2 regions of the Ruania alkalisoli genome follow, and region 1 is predicted to be linked to the other one. Evidence: predicted binding sites of a transcription regulator. Region 1 holds the regulator's gene; the other holds the start of a gene.
The links. The regulator LexA, encoded in region 1, represses DNA repair genes until DNA is damaged. The targets are predictions, from matches to a motif close to TCGAACANNTGTTCGA.
Positions count from the first base shown of each region.

Region 2: IM660_RS10920 (HNH endonuclease signature motif containing protein) is a predicted target of LexA. The motif match lies at 4,458-4,473, and genes of this name have one in related genera.

Region 1 covers NZ_CP063169.1:1,787,489-1,796,677, forward strand. The annotation lists gene hflX (GTPase HflX) at 1-248, shown strand, start outside; gene IM660_RS07795 (ATP-dependent DNA helicase) at 412-2,340, shown strand; gene IM660_RS07800 (L-lactate dehydrogenase) at 2,425-3,381, shown strand; gene lexA (transcriptional repressor LexA) at 3,470-4,237, opposite strand; gene IM660_RS07810 (LysM peptidoglycan-binding domain-containing protein) at 4,578-4,901, shown strand; gene nrdR (transcriptional regulator NrdR) at 5,072-5,530, shown strand; gene IM660_RS07820 (aldo/keto reductase) at 5,608-6,660, opposite strand; gene IM660_RS07825 (DUF5302 domain-containing protein) at 6,780-7,007, shown strand; gene serA (phosphoglycerate dehydrogenase) at 7,035-8,252, opposite strand; gene IM660_RS07835 (HelD family protein) at 8,257-9,189, opposite strand, start outside.
Region 2 covers NZ_CP063169.1:2,448,355-2,457,543, reverse strand. The annotation lists gene IM660_RS10930 (FHA domain-containing protein) at 1-943, shown strand, start outside; gene leuA (2-isopropylmalate synthase) at 1,119-2,846, shown strand; gene IM660_RS10920 (HNH endonuclease signature motif containing protein) at 3,006-4,394, opposite strand; gene recO (DNA repair protein RecO) at 4,603-5,334, shown strand; gene IM660_RS10910 (isoprenyl transferase) at 5,334-6,125, shown strand; gene IM660_RS10905 (DedA family protein) at 6,160-6,759, opposite strand; gene IM660_RS10900 (Fur family transcriptional regulator) at 6,798-7,202, opposite strand; gene IM660_RS10895 (metal ABC transporter permease) at 7,218-8,126, opposite strand; gene IM660_RS10890 (metal ABC transporter ATP-binding protein) at 8,123-8,932, opposite strand; gene IM660_RS10885 (metal ABC transporter substrate-binding protein) at 8,929-9,189, opposite strand, start outside.

The DNA of each region.
Region 1 (9,189 bases):
TCGCTGTCTCAGCCAAGACCGGCGCGGGAGTGGCCGAGCTGCAGGCGAAGATCGCCGAACTGCTTCCTCGCCCGGCCGCGGAGGTCGACCTCGTGGTGCCCTACTCCCGAGGTGACTTGCTCCACCGCGCCCACACCGCGGGCGAAGTGATCTCCACCGAGCACCTCGCCGAGGGAACACGCCTCGTTGCCCGTGTGGACCAGGCGCTGGCGGTCGAGCTCGATGCGGCCGCCCGCGCCGCCTCCTGAGGCGTTTCCATACCTCGGCCCGTCGTTGTCGGCGGACCGCGGCGGTCCACGCTACCGTCGTCTGGTGCCCGCTGACGCTCGTCCCACCACCACGGCCGATAGGCCGACCGGCACCGCCGACGAGCACCCGATCGATCCGGTGCTCGATGCGGTCGTGGCGGCGATGGGCGGCGCCCGCCGGGAGGGCCAGCACGCCATGGCCCGGGCCGTGGCGGACACGCTCGACGACGGCAGCCACCTGCTCGTGCAGGCCGGAACCGGGACGGGGAAGTCGCTCGCGTACCTGGTCCCCACCCTCATGCACGCCGTCACGTCTGGTCAGCGCGCGATCGTCTCCACCGCCACCCTGGCGCTGCAGCGCCAGGTCATCGGGCACGACCTCCCCCTGGTGGCCGACGCGCTCGCCGACCGTCTGCCGCGGCAACCCGAGGTCGCCCTGCTCAAGGGATGGCACAACTACGTGTGCAAGCACAAGCTTGCCGGCGGCTACCCGGACGACGACGAAGGTGCGCTCTTCTCCGCGAGCGAGGCTGCGCCGTCGGCGGCCGAGGAGCACCCGGGAGAGGAGGCCGCAGAGGACAGCCTGGGCGGCCAGGTGGTGCGGCTGCGTGAGTGGGCGACCGAGACCGAGACCGGCGACCGGGACGACCTCGTCCCCGGAGTGAGTGAGCGAGCCTGGCGTCAGGTCTCGATCACCTCGATGGAGTGCCTGGGACAGAAGTGCCCATTGCTGGAGGAGTGCTTCCCTGAGCGGGCTCGTGCAGCCGCGCGGGAAGCCGATCTGGTCGTGACCAATCACGCCATGCTCGGAATCGCCGCCTCCGGATCCCCCAAGGTGCTGCCCGAGCACGAGATCCTCCTCGTGGATGAGGCACACGAACTCTCCGACCGGGTGACCGCTCAGGCCACGGTTGAGCTCTCGGCCGCGGTCGTCGAACGCACCGCCCGGACTGCCCGGCGTCATGGCGGGGTGGCTCTGCCGGAGATGGACGCTGCCGCGGCCGAGCTGCGCACACTGCTGATGCAGGTACCCGAAGGCAGACTGCAGACGGGCCTGCCCACCGAGCTGACCGCCGTCGTTCGTTCCATCGCCGACGCCGCACGTGAGGGCATGGCGACCATGAAGGGGGAGGGCAAGGGCGACGCGGCCGGCGGGATGAGCATGGCCAAGAGCGCACTGCTGGTGCTCTTCGAGGTTGCTGACCGATTGCTCTCGGACCGGGTGGCCGACAAGGTCGACGTGCTCTGGTGCGAGCGTGGGCGGCGCCCAGGTGAAGGATCGCGACTCATGGTCGCCCCGCTGAATGTGGCCGGTCCTATCGCCGGGGAACTCCTGTCGGGCCGGTCCGCCGTCCTCACCTCAGCCACGCTGAGCCTCGGCGGAAGCTTCGATGCCACCGGCGGTGCACTCGGACTGGCGCCCGGCACCTATCGCGGTGAAGTGGTCGAGTCTCCCTTCGACTACGGCAAGCAGGGCATTCTCTATATTGCCAAGCACCTGCCGCCGCCGGGCCGCGACGGCACGGACGAGAAGGTGCTGGACGAGATCGCGGAGCTGATCACGGCCGCAGGAGGCGGCACGCTCGGGCTGTTCTCGTCCCGCCGCGGCGCCCAGCTCGCCGCCGAGGCCATGCGCGAGCGGCTCGACACTCCCGTACTGCTGCAGGGCGATGACGTGCTGCCGACCCTGGTGCGGGAGTTCGCTGCCGATCCGGCAGCCTCGTTGTTCGGCACCCTGTCGCTGTGGCAGGGCGTGGACGTCCCGGGTTCGTCCAACCGTCTCGTCCTCATCGATCGCATTCCCTTCCCTCGCCCGGACGATCCGGTCAAGGCCGCGCGCACTGAGGTTGTGGCAGCAGGTGGTGGTAACGGGTTCATGGCGGTCTCGGCCACGCACGCCGCACTGCTCCTCGCGCAGGGGGCAGGACGATTGATCCGGTCAACGAGCGACAGGGGTGTCGTGGCCGTGCTCGACCCTCGACTTCGGACCGCGCGATACGGCAGCTTCCTGGCGGCGAGCCTGCCGCCCCTGTGGCCGACCACCGATCCTGCGGTGGTGCGAGCCGCGCTTCGCCGGCTCGCGGCGTCGTAACGGTCGAGATGTCGTGACGGTAGTGATCCGCGGCTGCCGCTGCAACGGCGTCACTCGCTATTCTCACGGTGTGGAGGTGCGCAGATGAACAACGCAACCGCGTCGGCAGGCACCGGGTTGAGCACGATCGCCGTCGTCGGGGCCGGGTCGGTCGGCGCCACATACGCTTACGCGGCCCTGATCAATGGTGTGGCGCGCCGGGTGGTGCTCTACGACGTCAACGGCGCCAAGGTCCGTGCGGAGGCGCTTGATCTGGCCCATGGGATCGAGTACATGCCCATGGGCAGTGTCGATGGCTCTGACGAGGTCGGCATCTGCGCAGGAGCGGATCTGGTCGTGGTGACCGCTGGGGCGAAGCAACGACCGGGGCAGAGCCGGATGGAGCTTGCCGAACGGACCGTGGGGCTGATGCGGACGTTGCTGCCGGATCTGGTCGAGGTCGCCCCGGATGCCATCTATCTCATGGTCACCAACCCCGTGGACGTCGTGACCTATGCCGCCCAGCAGATCTCCGGACTGCCGGCTCGGCGGGTGCTCGGCTCCGGGACCGTGCTGGACTCGTCTAGGCTGCGCTATCTGGTTGCCGGTGCGTGTGGTGTCGCCGTGCGCAACGTCCATGCCTATGTGCTCGGCGAGCACGGGGACTCAGAGGTGCCGATCTGGAGCTCGGCGACGATCGGGGGAGTGCCGGTGCGGGAGTTCAGCGAACTCGGCGCAACGGTGCGCGATGGGATTGCGCGTGAGGTCGTCGAGTCGGCATACCGGATCATCGAGGGCAAGGGCGCGACGAACTATGCCATCGGGCTGGCGGCGACGAGGATCAGCCAAGCCATTCTCCGAGGTGAGGGTGCCGTGCTCCCGGTCTCGAGCAGGCTCCGGGACTACCGCGGAATCTCTGACGTGTGCCTGTCCGTACCGTCGGTCGTCGATCGTACGGGCGTCGCCCGCCAGCTGGAGATCCCGCTGGACGCGGCCGAGGTGGCGGCGTTGCAAGCAAGCGCTGCCTCTGTGCGTGCCACTGCCCGGCGATGCGGATTCTGATGGGTCCTGATCTGCCCAGGTCATGTCCGGTCGGAGCGGCCTGGGGCAGATCAGAGTGACATCTGTCGGCTCAGAGAGCTGTGTCGGCTCAGAGAGAACGGAGCACGCTCACCACACGACCGAGGATCTCGGCGTCGGTGCCGTCGATCGGGTGGTAGGCCTCGTTCGCGGGTAGCAGCCACAGAGCGTCCGGAGTACGCTTCAGCGTCTTCACGGTGGCCTCCCCATCGATCATTGCTGCGACGATCTCACCGTTCTCGGCTACCTTCTGTTGTCGGACGACCACCCAGTCGCCGTCGCAGATGGCGGCATCGATCATCGAGTCGCCGACCACCTTCAGCAGGAATAGTTCTCCCTCGCCCACGAGTTGCCGAGGAAGCGGGAAGACGTCCTCGACGGCCTGCTCGGCCAGGATCGGGCCACCCGCGGCGATCCGCCCGACGACCGGGACGTAGGTGGCGCGCACGCCGGACTCCTCGCCGTCGTGCATGGCGAAGGTGGCTGGATCCGCACTGACCTCCTGAGCATCGTCAGGGTGAATGATCTCGATGGCCCGCGTGGAGACGGGGTCGCGTCGTAGATACCCCTTCTTCTCCAGCAGATGGAGCTGGTACTTCACCGACGACGGGCTCGCCAGGCCGACGGCCTGGCCGATCTCGCGCATCGTGGGTGGGTACCCCTTCTTCTCCAGGCTGATGCGGATCGAGTCCATGATCTTCCGCTGACGCGGGCTGAGCCCGTCCGGTCCGGGACGGTCCTTCGGGTCGGCTGGCTTCGCGGGGCTCACGGCTTCCTCCAAGGTGCCTCGGGCGTCGACGGTGGCGTCGATGTCAGTGGTCGGTGGTGTGCTCTGCATGTGTCGGTATTCACCCTACGGCGAGCACCGACACTTCGGAAACATCTGTTCGATTGGCGTGTCGACAACTCTCGCACATGCGTGCTACTGTCGCAACAGATGTTCGACGAACGAGTGTTCGAGTCGCTAGATGTGAACACTCGCCGAGAGCACTAGTGAGAGGAGAGCGCAGATGAGCGCCCTGGCCCTTCCCGTCCCGGAGATCGCCCCCGTATCGGCCCGACGTCGTCATCTCGTGGCCGTGCCCGCTTTCGCTCCCGGAGCGCCGTCCATACCCTCTGTACTGCCAGCGGAGCGACCGCGCTCGGTGCCGGCTGTGTCACCGGACAGTGATCGCCAGGTGAGTTCGCATCCGGCCCGGTCGGCCGAGGGGCGCCTGCGGCTCACGGTTCGTGGGCAGATCGTTCTCAGCGTCCTGGCGCTCGTGGTCGCTGCCGGGATCGGCTCTCTGCTCGGTCTCGCGCTGCCCGCGGATGAGGCTCTGCCGTCCGAGGTGGCCACGGTCACGGTCGGCCCGGGGGAGAGCCTGTGGGGAATCGCCCAGCAGGCGGCGGGTCCGGGCGAGGACGTGCGTGTGGTGATCGATCAGATCATGACGTTGAACAGTCTGGCGGACTCCACGGTGCATGCCGGGCAGCAGTTGAGCATTCCAGTGGAGGGCTGAGCGGCCGCGATCGCCCGTGCCTCGGCAGTCTTGGCATCGCCCTCGTGACGACTACTTGCGTTGGGGCCTGCTTGATGTCTACGGTTTCCCTACATCTAGTAGTTACACTGATGTGATTGCCGCAGATATGGTAGGTGCGGCCACTCGTTCGAGGAGAGGGATCCCGACCGGTGCATTGTCCGTTCTGTCGTCACAGCGACTCCCGTGTGGTGGATTCACGCACGGCTGACGACGGAGCCTCCATCCGTCGACGTAGGCAGTGTCCCGAGTGCGGGCGGCGTTTCACGACCGTCGAGAGCACCAGCTTGAGCGTGGCCAAGCGGTCAGGCGCTGTGGAACCGTTCAGCCGCGACAAGATCATCGCGGGCGTACGTAAGGCCTGTCAGGGTCGTCCTGTCTCCGATGATGACCTGGCGCTGCTGGCTCAGCAGGTCGAAGAGGCCGTCCGCTCCACGGGTGTGGCGGAGGTCGATGCACATGAGGTCGGTCTGACGATCCTGGGACCTCTGCGGGCCCTGGACGAGGTCGCCTACCTTCGCTTCGCTAGCGTCTATCAGTCCTTCTGCTCGTTGGAGGATTTCGAGGCGGCGATCACCGCCCTCCGAGTGGATCGCGACGCCGCGCGGTAGCTCCCCTAGACAGTCGGTGGTGGCCTGGGAGGGGAAGCCTGGGCCATCACCGGCGAGGACCGACGCATGTGGGCCTGTCAGAGGTTGCTCGACCGGTGTGCCCAGATGTTGATATCGCCGTCCTGGGCGTGCCGGTCGATGGCACGCAACTCATCGCGAGTGAAGTGCAGGTTCTCCAGCGCTCCGAGGGTGTCGTCGAGCTGAGCCACGCTGGAGGCGCCGACGAGGGCGGTGGTGATCCGGGGGTCGCGGAGTACCCAGGCAATCGCCAGTTGTGCCAGCGTCTGGTGGCGACGGCCCGCGATCGCGTTCAGGGCTTGGATACGCGAGAGGTTCTCCTGGCTGAGGAAGGACGTGTGGAGCGGTCCCCCTGCCGCGGCTCGGGAACCTTCAGGCACTCCGTGCAGGTACTTGCGCGTGAGCATCCCCTGTGCAAGCGGTGAGAAGACAGCGGCTCCCAGGCCTGTCTCGCCCAGGACGTCAAGTACGCTCTCGCCGGATGAGTCCGGTCGCTCGATCCAGCGGTTGATCATCGAGTACGAGGGCTGATGCACGAGGAGATCCAGGCCGATCCGGTCGGCGACAGCCATCGCCTCTCGCGTTCGCGTGGCTGAGTATGAGGAGATCCCCGCGTAGAGAGCCTTACCGGAATCGACTGCGGTCTTCAGCGCTCCGAGCGTCTCGTGCAGTGGAGTGGTCGGATCGAACCGGTGGCTGTAGAAGATGTCGACGTAGTCGACACCGAGACGTCGCAGCGACGCCTCCAGCGAGGCGAGCAGGTACTTGCGTGAGCCGCCCTCCCCATAGGGGCCCGGCCACATCCGGTACCCGGCCTTGGTCGCGATCACCAGCTCGTGTCGGTAGGGCGCGAGATCGGTGGCGAGGATCCGCCCGAACATCTCCTCGGCAGCGCCGCGGGGCGGACCATAGTTGTTCGCGAGGTCGAACTGGGTGATGCCGCGGTCGAAGGCGTGCAGCACGATCTCCCGTTGCGTCTCCGGCGAGCGATCGGTCCCGAAGTTCTGCCAGAGGCCGAGGGAGATGGCTGGCAGGTCGAGTCCGGAGCGTCCGCACCGGCGCATGGGCATCGAGTCGTAACGGGTCGGGGCGGCGTGAAACGGCGTGCTCATGCCTCGATGCTATTTCTCTGGTGCTCGTGCGGCATCCGGGGCACTCTTGGGGGTGGGCCGAGTAGTGCCGCCCGGGCCCGGACCGCCAGGTCATCCAGGACGGCACCTGAGGAGGCACTGTGGCACAGCAGTCGGAAGTACCGAGTCCAGCGGTGGACGTCGCAGCATCACCGTCTGAGCAACCGGACCCCATGGCGTCGGCGAAGGCAAGGATGCGCGAAGCGCTGGAACGCAAGGCCGAGCGCGATCATCCGAGTGCGCGTGGTGCCCGGAACACGGGAGCCGTGCACGGACCGGAGGTCGAAGGTGCGGGAGGCCGACGCGTCTTCCGCCGCAAGTCGGGCTGAGCGTCGGATGTGGACCGGCGCCGGGTGCTAGTCGTCGGTGCCGGGCCGCAGGGCGCGTACGCGAATAGTGGCCTCCATGGCCTCGATCTGCGCGATCGTGTCCTCCGGAAGGTCACCACCGACGTCAGTCACCACATAGCCCACCGAGCCGGAGGTACTCAGAACCTGGCTCTCGATGTTGGCGCCGGCGTTCGAGAGAGTCTGGTTCACGGCGGCGAGCACCCCGGGCACGTTGTGATGAAGATGCGCGATCCGATGAGTCTCCTGCGCAGGGCGGTCCAGGATCAGGGAGGGGAGGTTGACACTCAGGGCGGTCGCCCCGTTCTCCAGGTAGTCACGCAACTTGGCTGCCACGAACACCCCGATGTCCTGCTGTGCCTCTTCGGTGGAGCCGCCGACGTGCGGGGTGAGGATCACGTTCGGCAAGTCGCGTAGTTCGGAGTCGAACGGGTCCCCCTGCCGCTTCGGCTCGTGGGGGAACACATCGACAGCTGCTCCGGCGATCCGTCCGTCGAGCACTTCCTGCCGGAGCCTCGCGTAGTCGACCAGGAACCCCCGGGAGAGGTTCAGGAAGATCGCGCCGTCCTTCATGCGCGCGAACTGACGTGCTCCGAACATCCCGGCGTTGCCGGATCGGCCGTCCACGTGCAGCGTCACGATGTCGGCCTCGTCCAGGAGCGCGTCCAGACTGGGCATCCGGCGCGCGTTGCCGAGGGCGAGCTTTTCCGCAGTGTCGTAAAAGATGACCCGCATTCCCAGGGCCTCGGCAACGACCGAGAGCTGGGTTCCGATATTGCCGTAGCCGACGATTCCGAGCGTGCGCCCGCGGACCTCGTGCGCTCCGCTCGCCGACTTGTCCCACACGCCGGAGTGCAGGGACTTGTCCTTCTCGGTCAGTCGCCGCGTGAGGGCGATGATCTCCGCCAGCGCGAGCTCGACCACAGAGCGAGTGTTGGAGAACGGGGCGTTGAAGGCGGCGACACCGGAATGCGCTGCAGCGCGCAGATCGATCTGGTTGGTTCCGATGCAGAACGCCCCGACGGCCAGCAGGTCAGGAGCATTGTCGATCACCCGCTGAGTGAGGTTCGTCTTGGAACGCAGCCCGAGCACCTGCACTCCCTGCAGAGCCTCGATGAGCTCGTCCTCGTCGAGAGCCCCGGTGCGGGTGCTCACGTCGATGCCGGCCCCGTGCAGCAGCTCGCTGCCGAGATGATGGATGTTCTCGAGGAGAAGTGCCTTGACCACGGGCCTATCGTGCTCCTGACGCTGCCGAAGTCCCAATCGTTCTCAGGTGCTGGACGTCCTCCAGGCCCGCAGGCAGCGGTTCGGTGTGTACCAGGTGCAGTCGGCGGGTCGGCCGCGTCATCGCAACATACAGGTCACCGGGGCGGCCGGCCTCGGCGAGCATGCGCGCGGGCTCGACCAGCACGACCACGTCGAACTCGAGCCCCTTGCTGCCCGTCGGGTCCAGCACCACCACCTCCCGGGTGAGGTCCACACGGCCCTCGCTGCCGAGGGCCTGGGCGATCTGCGCTCGCAGGCTCGGCGGGACCAGGACGGCCATCCGGCCACCGTCGAGATGTGCGCGTTCGCGGTCCACCACACCGGCGACACCTTGCAGCAGTTCGGGCACGGCCGACGTCACGACGGCGTCCGGTACGTCCCGGGCCGAGGTCACCGGGGTCGGGGGGTGCTCAGGGTCCGCCGCGATCATCATGGCGCGTGCAGCGTCCATCACGCGTGCCGGAGTGCGGTAGTTCACTGTGAGCGTCGACGTCCGGTACCGGCCGCGGAGTGGACGCTCGAGCATCTGCGACCAGCTCCGAGCACCCGACCGGCTCGACGTCTGCGAGACATCGCCGACGACGGTCATCGACCGGGTCGGGTTCCGCCGCAGCAGGGCGTGCCACGCCATCGGCGAGAGCTCTTGCGCCTCATCGACGACGACGTGCCCGTACGTCCAGGAGCGGTCGGCCATGGCACGTTCTGCCGTGGTCATCCGAGGACCGGTGGCGGCGAACCGGCCGGCGACCGTCTCGGCGTCGACGAGGCCGTCGCCAGCCCCCGACTGCTGCAGCATCTCGCGGGCGTAGGCAATCTCGGCCTCACGCTGGGTCTGGTCTGCGCGCGTACGGGCCTGGTCGGCCTCGTCGTCCTCGCCGATCCGTTCGGCGGCCTCGTC
Region 2 (9,189 bases), 660 kb from region 1:
TGGCGCCTCGGCTGCTCCCGGTGGTCAGAGCCCGTATGCACGGCCGACGGTGCATGCTCCCGTACCACCTCGACCGGGAAGTGCGGCTCCGGCTGTCCCTGACCATGCTGCACCCTCGGGCCTCGCGAGTGCAGCACCGGTGGCTGGTGACCCATCGGCTGGTGGTTCTGCCCACGACGAGACAGTGCTGGGAGCGCCGCGGCGCGATGCCACGCCGCAACCCGGATCGCCGGGTGGAGGCTCCGACGCCGGATCGTTGCCGGTCTCGAACCTGGAACCGTGGGCGCCGCCCGCGCCGCCCGCGCCGCATGAGACACCTGCGACGCCTGCTCTGCCTGAGATGACCCTTCAGCCGGACCCGCACACCCAGACGTGGTCGGAGCCCGATCATCTGCACTCAATGCCCAACCACCACGATCCGGAGCGACCGCCTCATGCTGCGGCTGTGGCTGCGCCGGGCAACCCGTGGTCGACAACGGCACAGCCTGGCCATGCCGCGCCGGGAGAACCTAGCCATACCGTGCCGGGAGAAGCCGGGGAACCGGACAACGAGGAGACCCGTCTCGCGATGGCCCGGCAACAGCCGGGTCGGATGCGGTTCCACACCAACGACGGTCGTGTCATCGGCAGTGAGGGTGTGAGCCTCGTCGGCCGGGCACCGGCGCCTCGGGACCAGGAGCAGGTGGCTGCCCTCGTCACACTGGACGATGGAGCGGTCTCGAAGACTCACCTCCAGATCCGGATCTCCGGTCCGCGCGCGTGGGTGACCGACCGGGCGTCGACGAACGGCACCATGCTCGTCACTGCGACCGGACAGGAGCGCCGCCTGACGGCCTGGGAGGAGGCGCCGGTCGCTCCCGGTGAGATGGTGCGGATCGGCGCCACCGAACTGCACGTCGCTGAGGATCGCGCACCAGGTGCTCGCACAGAGACGAGTAGTTGAGGCGCACGGGGTGCTCTGCCTGGCGTGGTACTGTCCTGACATGCGCATCAGCGTCAGCCTCCTCCTTCGCTGCCGCGGCGAGGCCCACTAGGCCGGATCCTCGTCGCGGAGTGCAGTGGTGCCCGGCCCCACCCGAACCACAGCACTGAGAAGTACAGCGACGAAGGATGAATCCATGACGCAACGCACTACCTATGGCATGCCGGTCGGCAAGTACCACCCGTTCGTCGGCGTCGACCTGCCAGATCGTACGTGGCCCAGCCGCACCATCACCGCACCACCCCGGTGGCTGTCTACCGACCTGCGGGACGGCAACCAGGCCCTCATCGAACCCATGGACGCCACCCGGAAGCGGCGGATGTTCGATCTGCTCGTCGCGATGGGTTACAAGGAGATCGAGGTCGGCTTCCCCTCGGCGTCACAGACCGATTTCGACTTCGTCCGCAGCATCATTACCGACGAAGCGATCCCTGAGGACGTCACCATCTCCGTGCTGACGCAGGCGCGACGCGAGCTCATCGAGAGGACTGTGCAGTCGCTCGAGGGTGCTCCGCGGGCGACGGTGCACATGTACAACGCCACAGCGCCGGTGTTCCGGGAGATCGTCTTCCGCAACGACCGCGCAGCGACCAAGGAGTTGGCGACCGCCGGCACCCAGCACGTGATCGACTACGGCGAGAAGATCCTCGGCCCGGACACGGAGCTGGGATACGAGTATTCGCCCGAGATCTTCATCGACACCGAGATGGACTTCGCGCTGGAGGTCTGCGAGGGAGTCATGGACGTGTGGGCACCCGAAGCAGGCCGGGAGATCATCCTCAACCTGCCGGCGACGGTGGAGCGGGCGACGCCGAACGTCTACGCCGATCAGATCGAGTGGATGAGCCGCCACCTGAGCAGGCGAGAGCACGTCGCACTCTCGGTGCACCCGCACAATGACCGTGGGACGGCCGTCGCCGCGGCGGAGCTGGCGGTGATGGCCGGGGCCGACAGGATCGAAGGGTGCCTGTTCGGGCAGGGTGAGCGCACCGGGAACGTCGACCTGGTGACGCTGGGAATGAACCTCTACAGCCAGGGCATCGACCCTGGTATTGACTTCTCCGACATCGACGGGATCCGCCGGACGGTCGAGTATTGCACCCAGATGGACGTGCACCCGCGGCACCCCTACGGCGGTGATCTGGTGTACACGGCCTTCTCGGGATCGCACCAGGACGCGATCAAGAAGGGCTTCACCGTCCGCAACGAGCGCGTCGCCGCAGCTGGTGACGACACCGAGGTGCCGTGGGACGTGCCGTACCTGCCTGTCGACCCGGAGGATGTGGGCCGCAACTACGAGGCCGTCATCCGGGTGAACTCCCAGTCCGGCAAGGGCGGGGTGGCCTACCTGCTGCAGAGCACCCGGAACCTCGACCTGCCGCGCCGGTTGCAGATCGAGTTCTCCCAGAGCGTGCAGAAGCACACCGACTCCTTCGGTGGGGAGATGAGTGCGGAGCGGCTGTGGGAGATCTTCTCCGACGAGTACCTGCCGGCAGGCGAGCACGGGGGACTGACGCCGTGGGGCCGCTTCACGCTGCGTGCCACCCAGGTCTCGTCTGCCGGGGACGGGAGCGACGATGTGCTCACTGCCACCATCGTCGACGGCGACGAGGAGAGCACCGTCCAGGCGCGTGGGAACGGCCCGGTAGCGGCTTTCACAGCAGCTCTGGCGCAGCTCGGTGTCGAGGTGTCGGTGCTGGACTATGCCGAGCATGCGCTCTCTGAGGGGGGCGACGCATCAGCGGTCGCCTACGTCGAGTGCGACGTGGCCGACCAGGTGATCTGGGGCGTCGGCATCGATCCGTCGATCACGACGGCGTCGCTCAAGGCGATCGTCTCCGCCGTCAATCGCGCGGTGCGCTGAGTTCCCGAGACTGGCGCAACAACGCTCCTGACCGCCTGTCACCAAGCGGATGCGGTCAGGCCTGAGAGAGGTGCCGACCGACCGTGACCCGGTCTGCGTCACCTCTCCCGGCCGAGGGCGCCACCTGGACCCACCCGGTTCTGGTGGCGCCCTCGTGCGCTATCCGTCGGGACCGGCGATCGTGTCATCGTCGTGACCGGCGTGCAGGCGTGCCGGGAGCTCGCAGGCGGGCAGGTGTTGATACCCGAGGGGGTGCCCTCCCGGTCGCGTGAAGTGCCAGTGATCGGCATGTCGACGGATCGTGATGTCGCGCTGATGGACGTAGGCATGATGGTGCCAGCACAGCAAGATGCCGTGCTTGACATCGGTGGTGCCTCCGCGTGACCACCAGGTGCTGTGGTGGATCTCGCCCCATCCTGGTGGTGCGTCGCATCCCGGGAACTGACAGTGCCTGTCTCGTGCCCAGATCGCCCGGGTTTGTGCGGGTGTGTGCAGGCGGCGGCTGCGGCCCACATCGAGCGGCTGACCCGCCGGGTCGAGCACCACGCGGGTGAACTCACCACCGCACGCGTGTGTGGCGAGCTGGGCGAAGGCGATCGGTGAGCCGTCCCCGAGTGTCGCGGGCTCAGCACCACGGAGTACACCGTAGGGAAGCCGAGGATCTATCTGGTCAGGATCGCCCGGGCGCGCGGGCGGGGTCTTGGTCAGGAGGTGAAGCGTCTCGCCAGGTACATGCACCAACAGTGTGGGACGTACGCGGGCGTGCGGCTGGAACGAACCGGAGTCGAGGGCGTGGCGGGCCATCGCGACTATCGCGGCGCCCTGGTGCTGGGAGCGGGTCCGGTCATCGTCCTCGGCTGGCGTGCCGATGATCGCATCCAGCGCGTGGGCGAGGGTCTGGCCGCTCTGCGTCGTCAGCCATCCGTCCAGCTGGTATCCGTCGAGGGTGGAGGACAGATGCACGTGCTCGGTAGCGCTCTGTTCACGCCAGTTGCGGTCTGCCCCTTCTGGGTCGGCCCGGATCGTCCACGCCGCCAGCACCCGCGCGAAGGAGTCCGGTGGCAGAAGTCTGGCCTGCTGCACCAGGAACGCCTCACCCGTGTGGGAGTCCGCGAGGTGCTCGAGGAGAACGGGGTTCTTCGTCGCCTCCCGGGCCAGGAGTGTCGCGTGGTCGATGCTGATCTCCCCGGATGATGCTGCGGCCTCGGTGAGGGGGAGGTGGGCGGCGAGTCGCTGCGCGGTCCGCAGCCGTGCGGCGGTCGGTGCCTTGCGTCGTCCGGTCGCGTCGGCCCACCACGTCGTCAGGCTGCGATGGCCATGCAGCGACCAGACGCCGTCGGCCTCGACGGTCCTCATCACCCGGTTGGTGACGGCCTCTACCCGGCGCTGGACCTGTTCGACGTGCTCGACGACCCCCCGCAACCTCGAGGAGTCCAGCTGGTGGAGGTCTGCCTCCAGCAGCCGGTCCAACTCGGTGCTGATCTGGGCGAGCACCGTCTCCACACCGGACTGGTCTGTGGTCCGCTGCGTACCGTCGATGACTGTCATGCTCACCCCCCTGCGACGACTCGTTCAGGCTCGGTTTCCGTTCGCTTTGACCTCACTCGAATCTAGAACAAAAGTTCGATAAGAGCAAGAGTCTTCGGCAGAATAGCAATGATTTTTCGTGGTGGGGGTTGTGGATAGAGGTGCATCGGGAAGGCATCTCGCGGCGCGGGAGATCCTTCTCCGCGCCGTCGTGGGAGACAATGGCTCGGTGAAGCTCTACCGGGACGAGGCGATCGTGCTGCGCACCCACAAGCTGGGTGAAGCCGACCGGATCGTCACGCTGCTCACGCGCAACTACGGGCAGGTGCGGGCAGTGGCCAAGGGGGTGCGGCGTACGTCCTCCAAGTTCGGTGCCCGGCTCGAACCCTTCGCGGTGATCGACGTGCAGCTGTACGCCGGTCGCTCGCTCGACGTGATCACCCAGGTGGACACCCTCGCTCCGCACGGGCGCGCCCTCGGCTCCGACTACAGTCTGTTCACCACGGCCACCGCGATGGCGGAGACCGCCGATCGGCTGACCGAGGTGCCCGGTGAGCCGGCGACGCAGCAGTACCTGCTCCTGGCGGGGGCGCTGCGCGCACTGGCCGATCGTCGGCACCCGGCCACGCTGGTCCTGGACTCCTACCTGTTGCGTGCCCTCGCCGTCGGGGGATGGGCGCCCTCGTTCACTGAGTGTGCCCGGTGTGGCGAATCCGGGCCGCACCGCGCCTTCTCGGCTCCCGTGGGTGGCGCGGTCTGCATGGGGTGCCGGCCACCCGGAGCCGCTTCCCCCGCGCCCGAGACTTTCGCGCTGCTGGGCGCGTTGCTGGCAGGGGAGTGGGCGAGCGCCGAGGCGAGCGAGGAGAAGCACAGACGGGAGGCGTCGGGCCTGGTGGCGGTATATACACAGTGGCACTTGGAGCGGCAGTTGCGTTCGTTGCGGCACGTGGAGCGCGCCTGATGGCGTCCGGCCCTCCTATACCCCCACCGGAGCATCCCTCGGGTGCGCGCCCACCGCAGCTGCCCGCTCAGCTCGTGCCACAGCATGTCGCCATCGTGATGGACGGCAACGGCCGCTGGGCCAACGCCCGCGGGCTCTCCCGGAACGAGGGCCACGCCGCCGGCGAAGCCGTGCTGCTGGATGTGGTCGCTGGTGCGATCGAGCTGGGTATCGGTCACATCAGCGCCTACGCCTTCTCTACCGAGAACTGGAAGCGCTCCCCGGCCGAGGTGCGCTTCCTGATGGGATTCAACCGGGATGTCCTGCGCCGTCGGCGCGACCAGATGAACGCCTGGGGAGTGCGCGTCCGGTGGGCTGGCCGCCGTCCGAAGCTGTGGCGCTCGGTGATCAACGAGCTTGAGGAGGCCGAATGGCTGACGGCAGGCAACACCACCTGCACCCTGACGATGTGCGTGAACTACGGTGGCCGTGCCGAGATTGCCGACGCGGCCCGCGCCATCGGCCGGGAGGTCGCCGCCGGACGGCTCGATCCCGAGCGCATCACCGAGAAGACCGTCGCGCGTTACCTCGATGAACCCGATATGCCGGACGTGGACCTCCTGATGCGCACCTCCGGCGAGCAGCGCACCTCGAACTTCCTGCTGTGGCAGTCCGCCTATGCCGAGATGGTCTTCATCGACAAGCCGTGGCCGGACTGCGACCGCCGGGATCTGTGGGAGGCGGCCCAGATCTACGCCAGCCGCGACCGGCGGTACGGCGGAGCGGTCGACACTCCCACCGCGTCCCACTGATTCGCGTGCTCGCGAGCATGCTCTGGTCGGCAGGCTACGAGTGCTCATGCCGTGGCGCGAGTGCAGCGTCCGCAGCGGGGACGTCGTCGCCGACGGCCTCCTGGGTGCCGGCCACAGATCCAGATGCTGGGATGGCAGCCACCCGGTCCCGCCGCCGTCGGAGCATGACGAGGGCTGTCACGCCTGCGGCCACGAGCACCACGATGACCCCGATCCCCACGGGCGACCCTGCGGCGGCGGCCAGCGCCGCCTCCCACACGGCGAATCCGATCGTGGAGTAGATCGTCCCCCAGGCCAGGGCTCCCGGGATCTGCGCGAGGGCGTACTTCCACCAGGTGATCCGCAGCACTCCGGCTGCCGCCTGCACCATCGACTGGAATCCGACCGTGACGTAGCACAGCGGAACCGCGACCAACCCCCAGCGCCGGATGGCGACGATCCCCGCGTCAGCGCCGCCGGCCGCGAGCCAGTCGTGGATCCGCTTGCGCCAGCCGTGGTCGGGGTGGGTGCGACGCAGCGCCTGGTCGGTCGGAATCCGTCCGATCCAGTAGAGCAACTGGCCACGCAACCATGCTCCGGCCGACAAGGACGCCAGCACCAGCGCGAACGGAAACCCGGTCAGGAACTCAGGCACGCGTTCTCACCACCGGCCGATGGCGCATGCCACCGCGATCATGAGTCCTCGCTCTGCTGCCTCGCCGTGCACGCGGCGCACAACCCGAACAGCTCTGCGGTGTGCTCGACCGCGGTGAACCCGTGCTGGGCGCCGACGGTCGCGGCCCACTTCTCCACACTGGCCGCGTCCAGCTCGACGGTGGCCCCGCAGCGCCGGCACACGAGGTGGTGATGGTGACCGCGAGAGGCGCACTGCCGGTAGAGCGACTCGCCGTCGGCGTTGCGCAGCACATCCAGGTCGCCGTTATCCGCCATCACCTGCACCGTCCGGTACACGGTGGCCAGGCCGATGCCCTCGCCGCGGTCCCTCAGCATCTCGTGCAGCTGCTGGGCGCTGCGGAAGTCGTCGGTCCCCGCGAGAAGGTCACTCACGGCCGCACGCTGGCGTGTCATGCGCTGCATCGCAAGTTCCTCCTGTCACAGATGTACGTCATCGGCCACGTCCGGGTGCGGATCGGCGGCACGCACCCGCCGCGGTCGCACGACCGCTCGTACCGTAGCCACCCCAGCGTAAACGGTCACGGCGAGAACCACGATCGTGGCGCCCGGGGCGAGAGGTTCGGTGAAAGTGATCAGCAGTCCACCCACGCACACGAGGGCGCCGATGACCATGGCCGCCGACATGGTTCGGCGGAAGGACGACGTCAGCTGCTGGGCGATCGCGACCGGGACGATCATCAGCGCACTGACCAGCAACAGCCCCACCACCCGCATCGAGACCGTTACGGTCAACGCTGCGACGATGGCGATCAGGATGGTCAGCACACGCACCGGAAGACCGGACGAGCGAGCGAATTCCGGGTCGTGGCTGACGGCGAACAGTGCCGTCCGCAGCCCGATCCCGACGACGAGGATCAGTCCCGACATGACGGCCGTCGTCACCAGGTCACCGGTCGAGACCGTGGAGAGGGAACCGAACAGGTAGGCCATCAGGTTGGCGTTCGTTCCCCCTGCCAGGCTGATGATGACCACACCGCCGGCGATGCCCCCGTAGAACAACAGGGCGAGTGCCACGTCTCCACTGGTGCGACCTCGTGCGGAGACCGCCTCGATCAGCACCGCGCCGATGATGGCGGCGACGACGGCCCCCACCACCGCGTAGGCGTCGTTCGGTTCGGCGTGGGTCCAGCTACCGACGAGCCATCCCATCGCCACACCGGTCAGGGCCACGTGCCCGACACCGTCCCCGAGCAGGGACAGGCGGCGTTGCACGAGGTAGGTGCCAACGACCGGGGCAGTCGCACCGACGATCAGGGCGGCGATGAGGGCGCGCTGCAGTAACGGGCTTGTGAGCGCGTCGCCGATCTGGGCGAACCAGTCGATCATGGCAGGCTCCGTTGCAGCGTGGGTTCGGTGGGCGGTTCGCCGTGGTCGGCATGGACGTGCTCGTGCTCGGGTCCGGCGTGACCGGGCGCGGGTTCGGGTAGTGCTCCGTCGTGTACCACCCGGCCGTGCCGGAGAACGACCGCGCGCTGGAGCAGGGTGCGTAGCTCTCCGATCTCGTGCAGCACCACCACCACCGTGGTGCCGTTCGCGTGCAGTTCGGTCAGCACCCGCGCGAAGGCCTGCTGGGTGGGGGTGTCGACACCGGCGACCGGTTCATCCAGCACCAACAGGTCAGGGGTGCGCACCAGGGCGCGGGCGATGCTCACGCGCTGTTGCTGGCCACCGGACAGCTCGTGCATCGCCCTGTCGGCCCGTTCTGCCATCCCGACGGCGTCCAGCGCCTCCAGCGCGTGGCCGCGGGCTCCGCGGGGCAACCAGAGCCGACGGCGTTGCAACAGTCCCGTAAGGACGACCTCCAGGGCGGTGGCCGGCAGTCCCGTGGGGGCTGGCCGGTGTTGCGGAACGTAACCGATGCGGTGCCACGGCACTGCTCCGGAGTCTCGTACGGTGGCGCCGAACAGCCGGACCTCACCGGCGGTCAGTGGCGCCATTCCGAGGAGCGCACGCATCGTCGTCGATTTGCCGGACCCGTTCGCGCCCAACAGTGCCAGGCTCTCCCCGGCGCTGACGTGCAGGTCGACGCCACGCAGGACGCGACCGCGGCCGTAGTCGACCTCGAGGCCCGTGGCGGCGATCACGGTGTCACTGTCCGGGTCACTGTCCGGCGCCGGCGCGTCCCCTGTCATGCGCACCCCAGCGACTCGCGCAGCGTCTGAAGGTTCTGGCGCATCACGCTCAGGTAGTCCCCGGAGGGATCACTGAGCCCTTCGAGAGGGTCGAGCATGGCCACGTCGATACCGAGTTCGGCGGCAAGCGCCTCGGCGACGTCCGGGTTCACGAGTGACTCGGTGAAGATCGTTCCGACGTCCTCGTCTTCGACGACGTCGCGGATCTCCTGCAGGCGCGCGGGGGAGGGCTCGGCATCGGGGTCGATACCTGCCAG